Candidatus Annandia adelgestsuga: one gene and its partners. The protein of the gene in region 1 interacts with the protein of each later gene in a pairwise test. Links are inferred from orthologs where the notes say so. Each region holds a gene or a part of one and is shown on either strand. Other genes may lie near its edges.

Region 1 (2,683 bases):
AACATTTAAAGAAGTATTTAATTTATATCTTCCTATAGATGATAAATTATATGTTCTATTTTTAAAAAATATTTTTTTAAAAAAAGTAATAGCTGATTTTTTTGAAAAAGATTCTCCAGGTTTAGAAAGTTTATAAATTTCTATTAAAGCTTTTATTTTATTATAATTATTTGTATTTAATATATCTGAAATATATGAATTTTGATTTTTTTTAATAAAAATTGTTTTAATATAAATATATTTATTTTTAATAATTTTAGATAATGAATTTATGGAAATTTTAGTATTAACTTTTATTATTATTTTTCCGTTTATATCATAATAATTTTTAGATACAATTTTACCAATAATATATTTTATTGGAATTTCTATATTTTCTATATTATCTTTTTCAATTTTTCTAATATGATAATTGTTTATTATTGTTTTCTTTTTAACATATATTTTATTTTTATATTTAATATCAAAATTTAAACTAATACCTTTAAAATAATTTCCTATAAATTTTGTATAAAATTTATTATTTATATATTTAAAAATAATTATTTCAAAGAAAAATTTTAATATTTTTTTTTTACTATATCCTAATGTTTTTATTATAAGATCAATAGGTAATTTACGATTACGATCTATACGTACACAAATATTATCTTTTACATCAAATTCAAAATCTAACCAAGAACCATATTGAGGTATAATTCTTGATCTATATAATATTTTACCAGAAGAATGAACCTTACCTTTATCATGATCAAAAATTATTCCTGGACTTCTATGTAATTGAGAGATTAATACTCTTTCTGTTCCATTAATAATAAATGTTGCATTTTTTGTCATTAAAGGTATTTCACCTATAAAAATTTCTTGTTCAATTATTTTTTTTATTTTTTTTGATACTGATAAATCTTCATATTTAATTAATTTTAATGTTATATATAATGGTGAAGAATAAGTTTTTCCTTTAATTTTACATTCTTGATAACTTTCAATAGGTTCATTAATTTTATATTTTACATATCTAAGTTCAATATTTCTTTTAATATTTATTATGGGAAATATATACCTAAATTCTGCTTCTAATCCTCTTTTATGTTTAGGATCTTTTTTAAAAAATCTTTTAAAAGAATTAATTTGAATAGATAATAAAAATGGAATTGGTAATAACTGAGCATTTTTATTAAAACTTTTTCTAATTATTTGTCTATATTTTTTATAATGATACATATTATTTATCCTATAATTTTATATTTAAAATTATTAAACTACTGTTTTTAAATAATTTTTTAAACAGTAGTATAATAAATATTTTAAATTTTATTTAATTTCAATTTCTGCACCAACTTCTTCTAATATTTTTTTAATTTTTTGACATTCTTTTTCATTTATATTTTCTTTAACTAAAACAGGTGCTGATTCTACAAGATTTTTAGATTCTTTTAAACCTAAACTAGTAATACTACGTATAGCTTTAATTACACTTATTCTATTTTTACCAATTGATTTTAATATAATTTTAAATTCAGTTTTTTTTTTAATTACTTTAGTTTCTATATTATTTGTTTTATTATTAGCATATTCTGAAGGAGAAATATTAAATTTTTTTTCTATTTTTTTTATTAAATCTAATATATCTTTTACAGACATATTAGATATTGTTTCTATTATTTTTTCTTTATTAAAAGACATATTTTTTATCCTATATTATTTTTTTTAATATATAATTCTATTTTTTTTTGCTTAAAATATTTAACAATTTAATAAATTTAACTAAAGAAATTTCTTTAATAATATAAATTAATTTTATTAAAGATTCTTTATATGTTGGTAATGTAACTAAAAAATTTATTTCATCTGAAGAAGTTAATAATTTTTTTTCAAAAACGGCTGCTTTAATATTAATATTTTTATTTTCTTTTGAAAAATTTTTTAATAAACGAGCTGCTGTTCCGGGGTGTTCTGTTGAAAGAGCAATTATAATAGGACCTACAATATTATTTATTAAACAATTATATTTAGTATTTTTTATAATTATTTTTAATAAATTATTTTGAACTATTTTTAAAAAAACTTTATTTTTTATACAATTTTTTCTTAATTCTGTAATTTTATTAACTTTTATTCCTGAAATATCAGCGATAACAATAGAAGAAGTTTTTGGAATTATTTTACTAATTTCATTTACAATTTTTTTTTTTTTATCAAAATTTAATACCATATTATTCATATTCCTTTAAAAAAATAAATTTTTTTTATATTTAAATATTAAAATTATAATAAATCGGATATAATTATATTAATACCAACTCCCATAGTAGTAGATAAAGTTATTTTTTTAAAAAAAGTATTTTTATTTAAATTATAATTTTGTTTTTTTATATTTAATATTAAATATTTTAGATTTTTTTTTAATTTATAATTTTCAAAATTTATTTTACCTATTGTAGTATGTATAATACCATTTTTATCATTTTTATAATTAATTTTTCCATTTTGAATATTTTTAATAGAATCTTTTATATTATTTGTAACAGTATCTAATTTATAATTAGGCATTAAACCTTTGGGTCCTAATATTGGTCCTAATACTTTTATTAATTTTATAGTATCTGGTGTAGCAATTACAACATCATATTTAATTTTATTTTTTTTTATTAATTCTAATAAATTTTCCATTCCTACAAAA
Region 2 (4,624 bases), 140 kb from region 1 along the record:
AAAAAATTTATATCAATAATAAATTAGTTAAAATAGGACAAAGAATAAATATTAATAAAAAAATGAAAATTTTAATTAATAAAAAAAAAATAATATTATCAAACAATATAAATAAAAAATTAATATTAGCATATTATAAAAAAATTGGTGAAATATGTACCAAATATGATAATAAAAATAGAATAACAATTTATGATAAACTTCCTATAATTAAAAATGTAAATTGGATATCAGTTGGAAGATTAGATATTAACAGTTGTGGTATAATATTATTTACTAATGATGGTGAATTAGCATATAGATTAATGCATCCTAAATATAAAATAAAAAGAGAATATATTGTAAGAGTTTTTGGAAAAATAAATAATAATTTGTTAAATAAATTATGTACAGGTATAAAAATCAATAATAAAATAAATAAATTTAAAAAAATATGTTATATAAGTGGTTTTGGATTAAATAAATGGTTTAAAATTACTATTTTAGAAGGTAGAAATAAAGAAATAAGAAAAATGTTTCATTATATTAATTTAAAAGTAAATTATTTAATAAGAATAAGTTATGGTTTAATAAGATTAAAAAATATTTTATTAAAAGTAGGTAAATTTAAAAATTTAGGTTTAAAATATTATAATTTACTTAAAAAAAGTGTTAATTATTAAATAACAAATAATGTAAAAATTATAAATTAATTAAATATTAATTTATTGACATTAATAAAATATTATATTATAATTATTTTTGTAATTAATATTTTATTATTTTAAATAAAAATACCCCCTTCATTTATTCGACAAATTTTATAATATAATAACTTTCAATCCGGTCAGATCTGGGAAGAAGCAGCCGTAGCGGTTAATATATTGATAAAATAAAAGTTTAATATATGGGGGGGTAAATAATTTTATTATTATTAAAATTTAAAATAATACAAATATTTTAAATTTAAGGATGTAAATGTTATTACATAATTTGTATTCTAGAAAAAAATTAAAAAAAATAATATTATTAAAAAATATTGTTAGAATAAATGTATCATTTTATAAATATTTTAAAATAAAAAATACAATTTTTTTTAGAAATATGATTTATATTATTTTTAATAAATATAATATTTTAGGAAGAATATATGTATCTAAAGAAGGTATAAATGCTCAAATTAGTATTCCTAAAAAAAATTATAATAAATCTATATATATGATTTATAAATTAAATAAAAATTTATATAATATTCATATAAATAAATCTATTAAAAATGATAAATTATCTTTTTTAAAATTAATTGTAAAAGTTAAACCTAAAATATTAAATGATAATATAAATGAAAATTTTGATTTTATAAAAAATAAAGGAATTTATTTAAATGTTTCTAAAGTAAATAATTTAATATTTAATAAAAATTATGTATTTGTAGACATAAGAAATAATTATGAATATGAACTAGGACATTTTATAAATTCTATACAAATAAAATCAATTAATTTTAGGAATCAAATAAATAATTTATTAAAAAAATTAATTTTTTTTAAGAAAAAAAAAATAGTTTTATATTGTACTGGAGGTATTAGATGTGAAAAAGTTAGTACTATTCTTAAATATAATAATTTTAAGAAAGTTTATCAAATTAAAGGAGGTATAATTTCATATATTAGATATATCAAAAAATATAATTTACCTAATTATTTTATAGGAAAAAATTTTGTTTTTGATAATAGAATGTGCGAAAATGTTTCTTATAGTATAATTTCTAATTGTCATCAATGTAAATCTATAAGTTATAATTATGTTAATTGTTTAAACAATAAATGTCATATTTTATTTATACAATGTTTTTCATGTAAAATATTATTTAAAAAATTTTGTTCTATTAAATGTATGAAATTATTTTATAAAAATTAAATATATCATTTATAATATTTGTATATTTAAAATATATATTAATAATTTATTATGATAAATATTAATAATATTAAAATTGATAAAGAATCAGTTAATCAAAGAATTGATAATTTTTTATTTAAAAAATTTAAAAATATCCCTAAAAGTAAAATATACAAAAATATAAGAAAAGGACAAATAAAAATTAATAAAAAAAAAATAACACATAAATATAAATTAAAAATTAATGATATTTTACAAACAACATTATTAAATAAAAATTTTAAAAAAAAAAATTTTTTATACCCAAATACAATATTACAATTAAAAAAATCAATATTATATGAGGATAAATATTTAATAGCAATTAATAAACCTTATGGTATACCAGTTCATAGTAATAATAAATTAAAATTAGGTATTATAGAAATATTAAAAAATTTACAACCAAATAATAGTTTTTTAGAATTAGTTCATCGTTTAGATAAAGATACATCAGGAATATTATTAATAGCAAAAAAAATGTTTGTACTTCGTAATTTACATAATCAATTCAAAAAAAAAAAAATTAAAAAAAAATATATAGCTTTAGTAAAAGGACATTGGCCTAAAAAAATAAAAAAAGTAAATTTACCACTATTAAAATATAAAAAAAATGGTCAATATTTGATGAGAGTAGATAATAATGGTAAAAAATCAGAAACTAATTTTAAAATTAAAAAAAAATATTTAAATAATACCTTACTTGATATTGTTCCTATAACAGGAAGAACTCATCAAATAAGAATACATACATTTTATATAGGACATCCTGTAATGTTTGATAAAATTTATAATAATGATAAAAATAAAAAAAATTTAAATAAAATATCAAATCGTCTTTTTTTACATGCAGAATCATTAACTTTTATTCATCCATTTACATTAAATAAATTAAAAATAAATGCTCCATTAGATATAAATTTAAAAAATTTTTTAAATAATATTTCAAAATATTAAAATTTTATATAAAATATTAAACAATGAGGTTTAAAATGGCTGTTCCAAAAAAAAAAACTACAAGATCTAAAAAAAAAATGAGAAGATTACATGATAAATTAAAAAAAGTTAATATATCTACTGACAAAAAATCAGGTGAACAACATTTATACCATCATATTACAAGATATGGATATTATAAAAATAAAAAATATATTTTCAAAAAATGTTTTAAAAATTATTAAAAATTTTAAAAATAATTAATTATTAAAAAAAATAATAAAAAAAATATTTTTTTATTAAAAATATTAAATTTATAATTTAAAATTTATTAATTTAAATTTAAAATTTAAATTAAATAAATTTTTAATTAAAATATAAGATATTTAAATGTTAATTAATAAAATAGAAAATAATGTTAAAAACATAATTTCTAAAAAAATAGGTATAAAACCTAAAAAAATATTAAATAGTTCTTCTTTACAAGATTTAGGGGCAGATTCTTTAGATATAATTGAAATTATTATAGAATTAGAAGAATTTTTTAAAATTAAAATTTATGATCATGAATCAGAAAAAATAAATAAAATAGAAAAAATTATAAATATTATAAAAAAAAAAATAAAAAAAAAAAAAAATAATTTATAAAATATAATTAATTAATAATATTTCAACAAAATTTTATTTTAAATAAATTACAAAAATTTTTATTTGTAATTTCAGATAATTTTGTTAATGTAATTTTTTTTATATCAGCTATTATTTTAGCAATATATATTAAGTTAGATGGTTGATTTTGTTTATTTTTAAATGGTATTGGTGATAAAAAAGGAGAATCTGTTTCTAATAAAATTTTATTTAAAGGTATAAAATTTATTATTTCTTTTATTTTTTCTTTATTTAAATAAGTAATTATTCCTGAAAATGAAATATAAAATTTCATATCTAATAAAATTTTTGCTTTTTTTTTACTTCCTGTAAAACAGTGTAAAACTCCTTTACATTTTTGTGCATTTTCTTCTTTTAAAATTCTAACTATATCATTAAAAGAATTTCTATTATGAACTATTAAAGGTTTATTTATTTTTTTTGCTAAACGTATATGATATCTAAATAAATACTTTTGTATTGGTTTAAATGTTAAATTTTTGTAATCTAAACCAGTTTCTCCAATTGCTATTACTTTATTATTTAAGGATAATTTTTTAAATTTTCTTAAATTAATATTTTTATTTAAATATAATGGATGAATTCCACAAGAAAATAAAATATTATTATAATATTTAAATTTTTTAAACATTTTTTTATAATCATTAATATCCAATGATATTGATAAAATAAAATTTATATAATTTTTTAAAGATTTTTTTATAATTATTTTTTTTTTTATATTTTTAATTAAATTTAAATGACAATGAGAATCTATAAAAAACATATTATTTTCCTAAAAAAAAATTAATATTTTATTATTTTTTGACATTCTATTAATAATTTCATTATCAAAATTTTTTTATTTATAAAATTATTATTTTTTATATGATAATAACATATCATAAATTGATATGTTATTTTATATATTTTTTTAAATGATAAATAATTAGATATATCTTTTATAATTTTTTTTTTATCTATATTTGTTAATAAATTAAAATTTTTAAATTTATATTTTAGGGTATCTAAAAAAATACTATACAAAAATAATATTTTTATATTAATATCATGTATTAATATAATATTTATTAATAATATAATATTATTTTTATAATTT
Region 3 (5,762 bases), 140 kb from region 1 along the record:
AATTGCTAAATTAAATGCAGAAAATTCACGTATATCTGTACGTAATCAAAGAAAAGATAAAAAAATATTTATTAAAAAATTGATTAAAAATAATAAAATTAATAAGGATGAAGAACATTTTTTATTAAAAGAAATACAAAATATTACTAATAAATATATAAAAAAAATTGATAATTTTTTAAAAAAAAAAGAAAAAGAATTAATGAAATTTTAATTTTTAAATTAATAAAATTTAATATAAAATATGTTATAATAAATTTAAATAATTTTTATATTATAACATATATAAAATAAAAATTAAATAATTTTTTAAATTATTTAATAATTTATATAAAATTTTTTTTAATTTAAATTATTATATAAATATGAATATATCGGATTTTGTTCATTTAAGAGTACATAGTGATTTTTCTTTGCAAGATGGATTAAATAAAGTTGATTTTTTAATACGAAAAGCAAAAAAAATGAATATGAAATCAATTGCAATTACAGATTTTACAAATATGTATGGAGTAATTAAATTTTATAATAAAGCACATTTTTATGGTATTAAACCTATTATAGGTGTAGATTTTAAAATAAAATGGAATATTTTTGGTATTAAGAATTCTAAAATAACAATATTAGCAATGAATATGATTGGATATAAAAATTTAATTAAAATTACTTCATTAGCTTATAAAAATATACATAATATAAATAATAATTTAGAAATAAATTTTAAATATTTAGTAAAATATAATCAAGGAATTATCTTATTATCTGGAGGATGTTATGGAGATATAGGACAAAGTTTATTAACAAATAATAAAAAATCATTAATTTTTTTTTTAAATTTTTATAAAAAATATTTTAATAATAATTTTTATTTAGAAATAATGAGGACTGGTCGTATTAATGAAGAATTTTATATAAATTTAGTATTAAATTTATCTATTAATAAAAAACTACCTTTAGTTGCAACCAATGAAGTTTGTTTTTTAAATAAATCAGATTTTTATATACATGAAGTTAGAGTAGCTATTTATAATAAATATAATTTAAATAATTATTATCATAAAATTTATAGTGAACAACAATATATGCGTAGTTCACAAGAAATGTGTTCAATATTTTATGATATACCTTCCGCTATACAAAATTCTGTAGAAATATCTAAACGTTGTAATGTTATATTAAATTTAAATAAAAATTTTTTACCTAAATTTCATATTACAAAATTAAGTGAAAAAAAAATATTAATTTTAAAATCTAAAAATGGATTAGAAAAAAAAATATCTAATAATTTAATTTTTAAAAAAAATAAAAGAAAAATTTTTAAAAAATATAAAAAAAGATTATTAAAAGAATTAAATATTATAAACAAATCTAAATTTTCTGGATATTTTTTAATTGTTATGGAATTTATTCAATGGGCTAAAAAGAATAAAATACCAGTTGGTCCTGGAAGAGGTTCTGGAGCTGGATCTTTGGTAGCTTATTCATTAAATATAACAAATTTAGATCCAATTAAATTTAATTTATTATTTGAAAGATTTTTAAATTTAGAAAGAATTTCCATGCCTGATTTTGATATTGATTTTTGTATGAACAAAAGAGATAAAGTAATAAAACATGTTATTAAATTATATGGAAAAAATAAAGTAGCTCAAATTATTACTTTTGGAACTATGACTGCTAAAGCAGTTATTAGAGATGTAGGTAGAGCTTTAGGTAATTCATATAGATTTGTTGATAGAATAGCAAAATTGATACCTATGAATCAAGGGATTAGTTTAAAAAAATCTTTTAAAAAATCAAAAAAATTATTAGAAATATATGAATATAATGATGAAGCAAGAATTTTAATAAATATAGCTATAAAATTAGAAGGTGTAATAAAAAATGTTGGTAAACATGCAGGAGGAATAGTAATATCTCCAAGTAAAATTACTAATTTTGTTCCATTATATTGTGATCATAAAAGTAATAATTTAATTACTCAATTTGATAAATATGATATAGAAAAAATAGGTTTAATAAAATTTGATTTTTTAGGATTACGTACATTAACAACTATAAATTCTACAATAAAATTTATTAATAAAAAAAATAAAAAATATAATAATAATATTATTAATATTAATAATATTTCTTTATCTGATAAAAAAGTATTTTTAAAATTACAAGAAATAAATACAACTTCTATTTTTCAATTAGAATCATATGGTATGAGAGAATTAATTTATAAATTAAAACCAGATTGTTTTGAAGATATTATAGCTTTAATATCTTTATTTAGACCTGGACCATTACAATCAGGAATGGTAGAAAATTTTATAAACAGAAAACATGGTAAAGAAATTATTTATTATCCTAATATAAAATGGCAACATATAAGTTTAAAAAAAATATTAAAATCTACTTATGGGATAATTTTATATCAAGAACAAATAATGGAAATTGCAAAAAAAATAGCTAATTATACTTTGGGTGACGCTGATATATTATGTAGATCTATGAGTAAAAAAAATTTTTATGAAATGAAAAAACAAAAAAAATTTTTTGAATTAAAAGCTATTAAAAATGGTATTAATAAAAAATTAGCCATTAATATATTTAATTTAATATCAAAATTTGCAGGTTATGGTTTTAATAAATCACATTCTACTTCATATGCGTTATTATCTTATCAAACGTTATGGTTAAAAACTTATTATCCTGCAGAGTTTATGTTGTCAGTTATGAATTCTGATATAGATAATATTGAAAAAATTGTTAAATTAATTTATGAATGTTATAATATTAATTTAAAAATTATTCCTCCTAATATAAATTATAGTGTTTATAAATTTAGTATTAATAAAAATGGTGATATTATATATGGTATGGGTGCTATTAAAGGAATACAAAAAAAATTAATTAATAATATTATTTTATCTAGAAAAAAATTTGGTAAATTTATAAATTTATATGATTTATGTTTAAAAGCAAATATAAAAAAAAAACATATTAAAATTATAGAAAAAATTATTAAATCTGGATCTTTGGATTCATTTAATATTAAACGTGAAATATTAATTAATTTATTATCTAATACGATTAAATCTTCAGAACAATATCACTATAATAAAAAAATTGGTCAATTACAAATTTTTCAAAAAGATAATAATATTATTAAAATAAATAAAATTTTAAAAAAAAATATTAAATATTTTAAATATTGGAATAATAGTTTAAAATTAGAAAATGAAAAAAAAACTTTAGGTTTGTATATTACTGATCATCCTATTAATAAATATAATAATATTTTAAAAAAATATATAAATTATAATATAAAAGAAATATTAAATATTAAATATAATAAAGAAAAAATTATGATTTCTGGATTAATAACTTCTGTTAATTTTATAAATACTAATAAAAATGTAAATATATGTAAATGTATTTTAGATGATTGTTATAGTCAATTAGAAGTAATATTTTTTTCAAATATATTTAAAAAATATGTTAATATTATATCTAAAAATATTATTGTAATTATTAAAGGTTTAATACAATATGATGTTTTTAAAAATAAAAATAAATTAATAGCATATAATTTAATACATATTAATAATTTAGAAAAATATAAATTATTTTCTATAAATTTATATTTTATGGAATATCATATTAACAATATTTTTATTAAAAAAATATACAAATTATTAAATTTATATTCAAATGGTTATATAAAAATTATTTTTTTTTATAAAAAAAATAAAAAAATTAAAAAATTATTTTGTAATAATTATATTTATGTTAAATATAATTTAAATTTTATTAAAAAAATAAATTTATTATTTGGATTAAATAAAATAAAATTAAATTCTATTTATAAAAAGTAAAATAATTTAATTATTATTATTTTATTTAAACATTAAAATTATGTTATAATAATTTTAATTTTTATTATAATAAAAAATATGTTAAAATTTAAATTTATAAAAAATATAATTTATAATTATAATAAAATATTAATTGCATATAGCGGTGGTTTAGATTCAACTTTTTTACTTTATAATTTTATTATTTTTCGTAAATATTTTAATATTAATATTAGAGCAATTTATATCAATCATAAATTAAATTTTAATTCTAATATTTGGATTAATCATTGTAAAGAACAATGTTATATTTGGAAAGTTCCTTTAATAATAAAAACAATAAATATAAAAAAAAATAATATTGAAAATAATGCACGTATATTAAGATATAAAGTTATAAAAAAAAATTTATTAATTAATGAAATATTGTTAACAGCTCATCATATGGATGATCAATGTGAAACTTTTTTTTTATCTTTAAAAAGAGGAAGCGGGTCAAAAGGATTATCATCAATTCCATTTAAAAAAAAATTTTTTAATACAGTATTAATAAGACCTTTATTAAATTATACAAAAAATAAAATTAAAAAAATATCTAAAAATAATTTTTTAACTTGGATAAATGATTCTAGTAATTTAAATAACAAATATGATAGAAATTTTTTGAGAAATAAAATATTGCCATTAATAAATAAAAGATGGTGTTATTTTTTAAAAAATGTTAACAAAAGTATTAATTTATATAGTAATCAAGAAAAATTATTAAATAAATTATCTAATAATGATTTTAAAAAAATATGTCTAGGAAAAAATATGTTAAATATTTTATATTTAAAAAAAATAAATAAAATATATACATTTTATTTATTAAAAAAATGGATTAAAAAAAAAACTAATTATATCCCTTCATATAATATAATTAATAGTATATATAAAGAAATAATTAATCCAAATTTTAATATTAAACCTAAATTTATTATTAAAAATTATATAATAAAAAAATATTCAAAAAATATTTTTATTATAAATTTATTAAAAATATAATTTTAATAAATTTATTATTAAAAAATTAAATTTTTAAAAATAATTTTAAAATATTTTTAATATTCATAATTTGAATTGTATTATTAATTCTATTTAAATATTCAATATTTTTTTTTTTTAAATTAATATTATTAATTATTATAATATGAGGTATTCCTATTAATTTTATATCTTTTAACATAATTCCGGGACTTTCTTTTCTATCATCTAATATAATTTCAAATTTATATTGTTTAAATATAATATATAAAAATTTAGCTATTTTTTTTACATTATTAAATTTATGCATATTTATAGGTATTAAAGCAATTTGAAATGGAGAGATAGATATAGGCCATTTTATTCCATTTATATCATAATTTTGTTCAATAACAGCAGATACTATTCTTGTTATACCTATACCATAACAACCCATAATTAAATTTTTTTTTTTACCAAATTTATTTTGAAAATTACTATTCATAATTTTAGAATATTTATCACCTAACATAAATATATGTCCAATTTCTATGCTTTTTTTTATATATATTTTTTCTTTATTTTTATAATTTGTATCTCCTGTAATTACATTTCTAATATTCTTAAAAATAGGTAAAGGTAAATCTATTTTCCAATTAATTCCTATTAAATATTTATTATTAATATTAGAACCAGATATAAAATTATTCATTTTTGAAACAGAAAAATCAGCAATAATAGGAATTTTTAATCCTATAGGACCTAAAAAAATGGATTTTATACCTAAAAAATTATATATTTCTTTATCATTTAAAATATATAAAGGAGAAAATATATTTTTTATTTTTTCTGTTTTTAATAAATTTAATTTATGATCACCTCTTAATATTAACGCAATAAATGGATTACTTTTTT

The links. Proteins that work in one complex are often made in the same cells at the same time.
Region 2: the proteins of rplL (region 1) and trhO interact in binary tests that used the Escherichia coli proteins (3 or more experiments, as listed by UniProt). The link is inferred for Candidatus Annandia adelgestsuga from one-to-one orthologs.
Region 3: the proteins of rplL (region 1) and dnaE interact in binary tests that used the Escherichia coli proteins (3 or more experiments, as listed by UniProt). The link is inferred for Candidatus Annandia adelgestsuga from one-to-one orthologs.

Annotation. Positions count from the first base shown.
Region 1 is NZ_CP026513.1:172,634-175,316, reverse strand. It holds rplL (50S ribosomal protein L7/L12), read right to left. Parts: upstream 1,687-2,683; coding sequence 1,315-1,686; downstream 1-1,314. Other genes in the region: rplA (50S ribosomal protein L1), read right to left, coding at 2,269-2,683; rplJ (50S ribosomal protein L10), read right to left, coding at 1,724-2,224; rpoB (DNA-directed RNA polymerase subunit beta), read right to left, coding at 1-1,224. UniProt on the Escherichia coli protein: The binding site for several of the GTPase factors involved in protein synthesis (IF-2, EF-Tu, EF-G and RF3). Is thus essential for accurate translation.
Region 2 is NZ_CP026513.1:315,469-320,092, reverse strand. What follows is about bases 1-2,928. They hold trhO (oxygen-dependent tRNA uridine(34) hydroxylase TrhO), read left to right. Parts: upstream 1-957; coding sequence 958-1,899; downstream 1,900-2,928. Other genes in these bases: rpmF (50S ribosomal protein L32), read left to right, coding at 2,901-2,928; C3B56_RS01650 (RluA family pseudouridine synthase), read left to right, coding at 1,951-2,877; C3B56_RS01665 (pseudouridine synthase), read left to right, coding at 1-662. In the rest of the region: more of rpmF, read left to right, coding at 2,929-3,101; C3B56_RS01640 (acyl carrier protein), read left to right, coding at 3,247-3,504; C3B56_RS01635 (TatD family hydrolase), read right to left, coding at 3,527-4,291. UniProt on the Escherichia coli protein: Catalyzes oxygen-dependent 5-hydroxyuridine (ho5U) modification at position 34 in tRNAs, the first step in 5-carboxymethoxyuridine (cmo5U) biosynthesis.
Region 3 is NZ_CP026513.1:36,589-42,350, forward strand. What follows is about bases 1-4,066. They hold dnaE (DNA polymerase III subunit alpha), read left to right. Parts: upstream 1-365; coding sequence 366-3,866; downstream 3,867-4,066. Other genes in these bases: frr (ribosome recycling factor), read left to right, coding at 1-214; tilS (tRNA lysidine(34) synthetase TilS), read left to right, coding at 3,945-4,066. In the rest of the region: more of tilS, read left to right, coding at 4,067-4,889; C3B56_RS00245 (proline--tRNA ligase), read right to left, coding at 4,915-5,762. UniProt on the Escherichia coli protein: DNA polymerase III is a complex, multichain enzyme responsible for most of the replicative synthesis in bacteria. This DNA polymerase also exhibits 3' to 5' exonuclease activity. The alpha chain is the DNA polymerase catalytic subunit.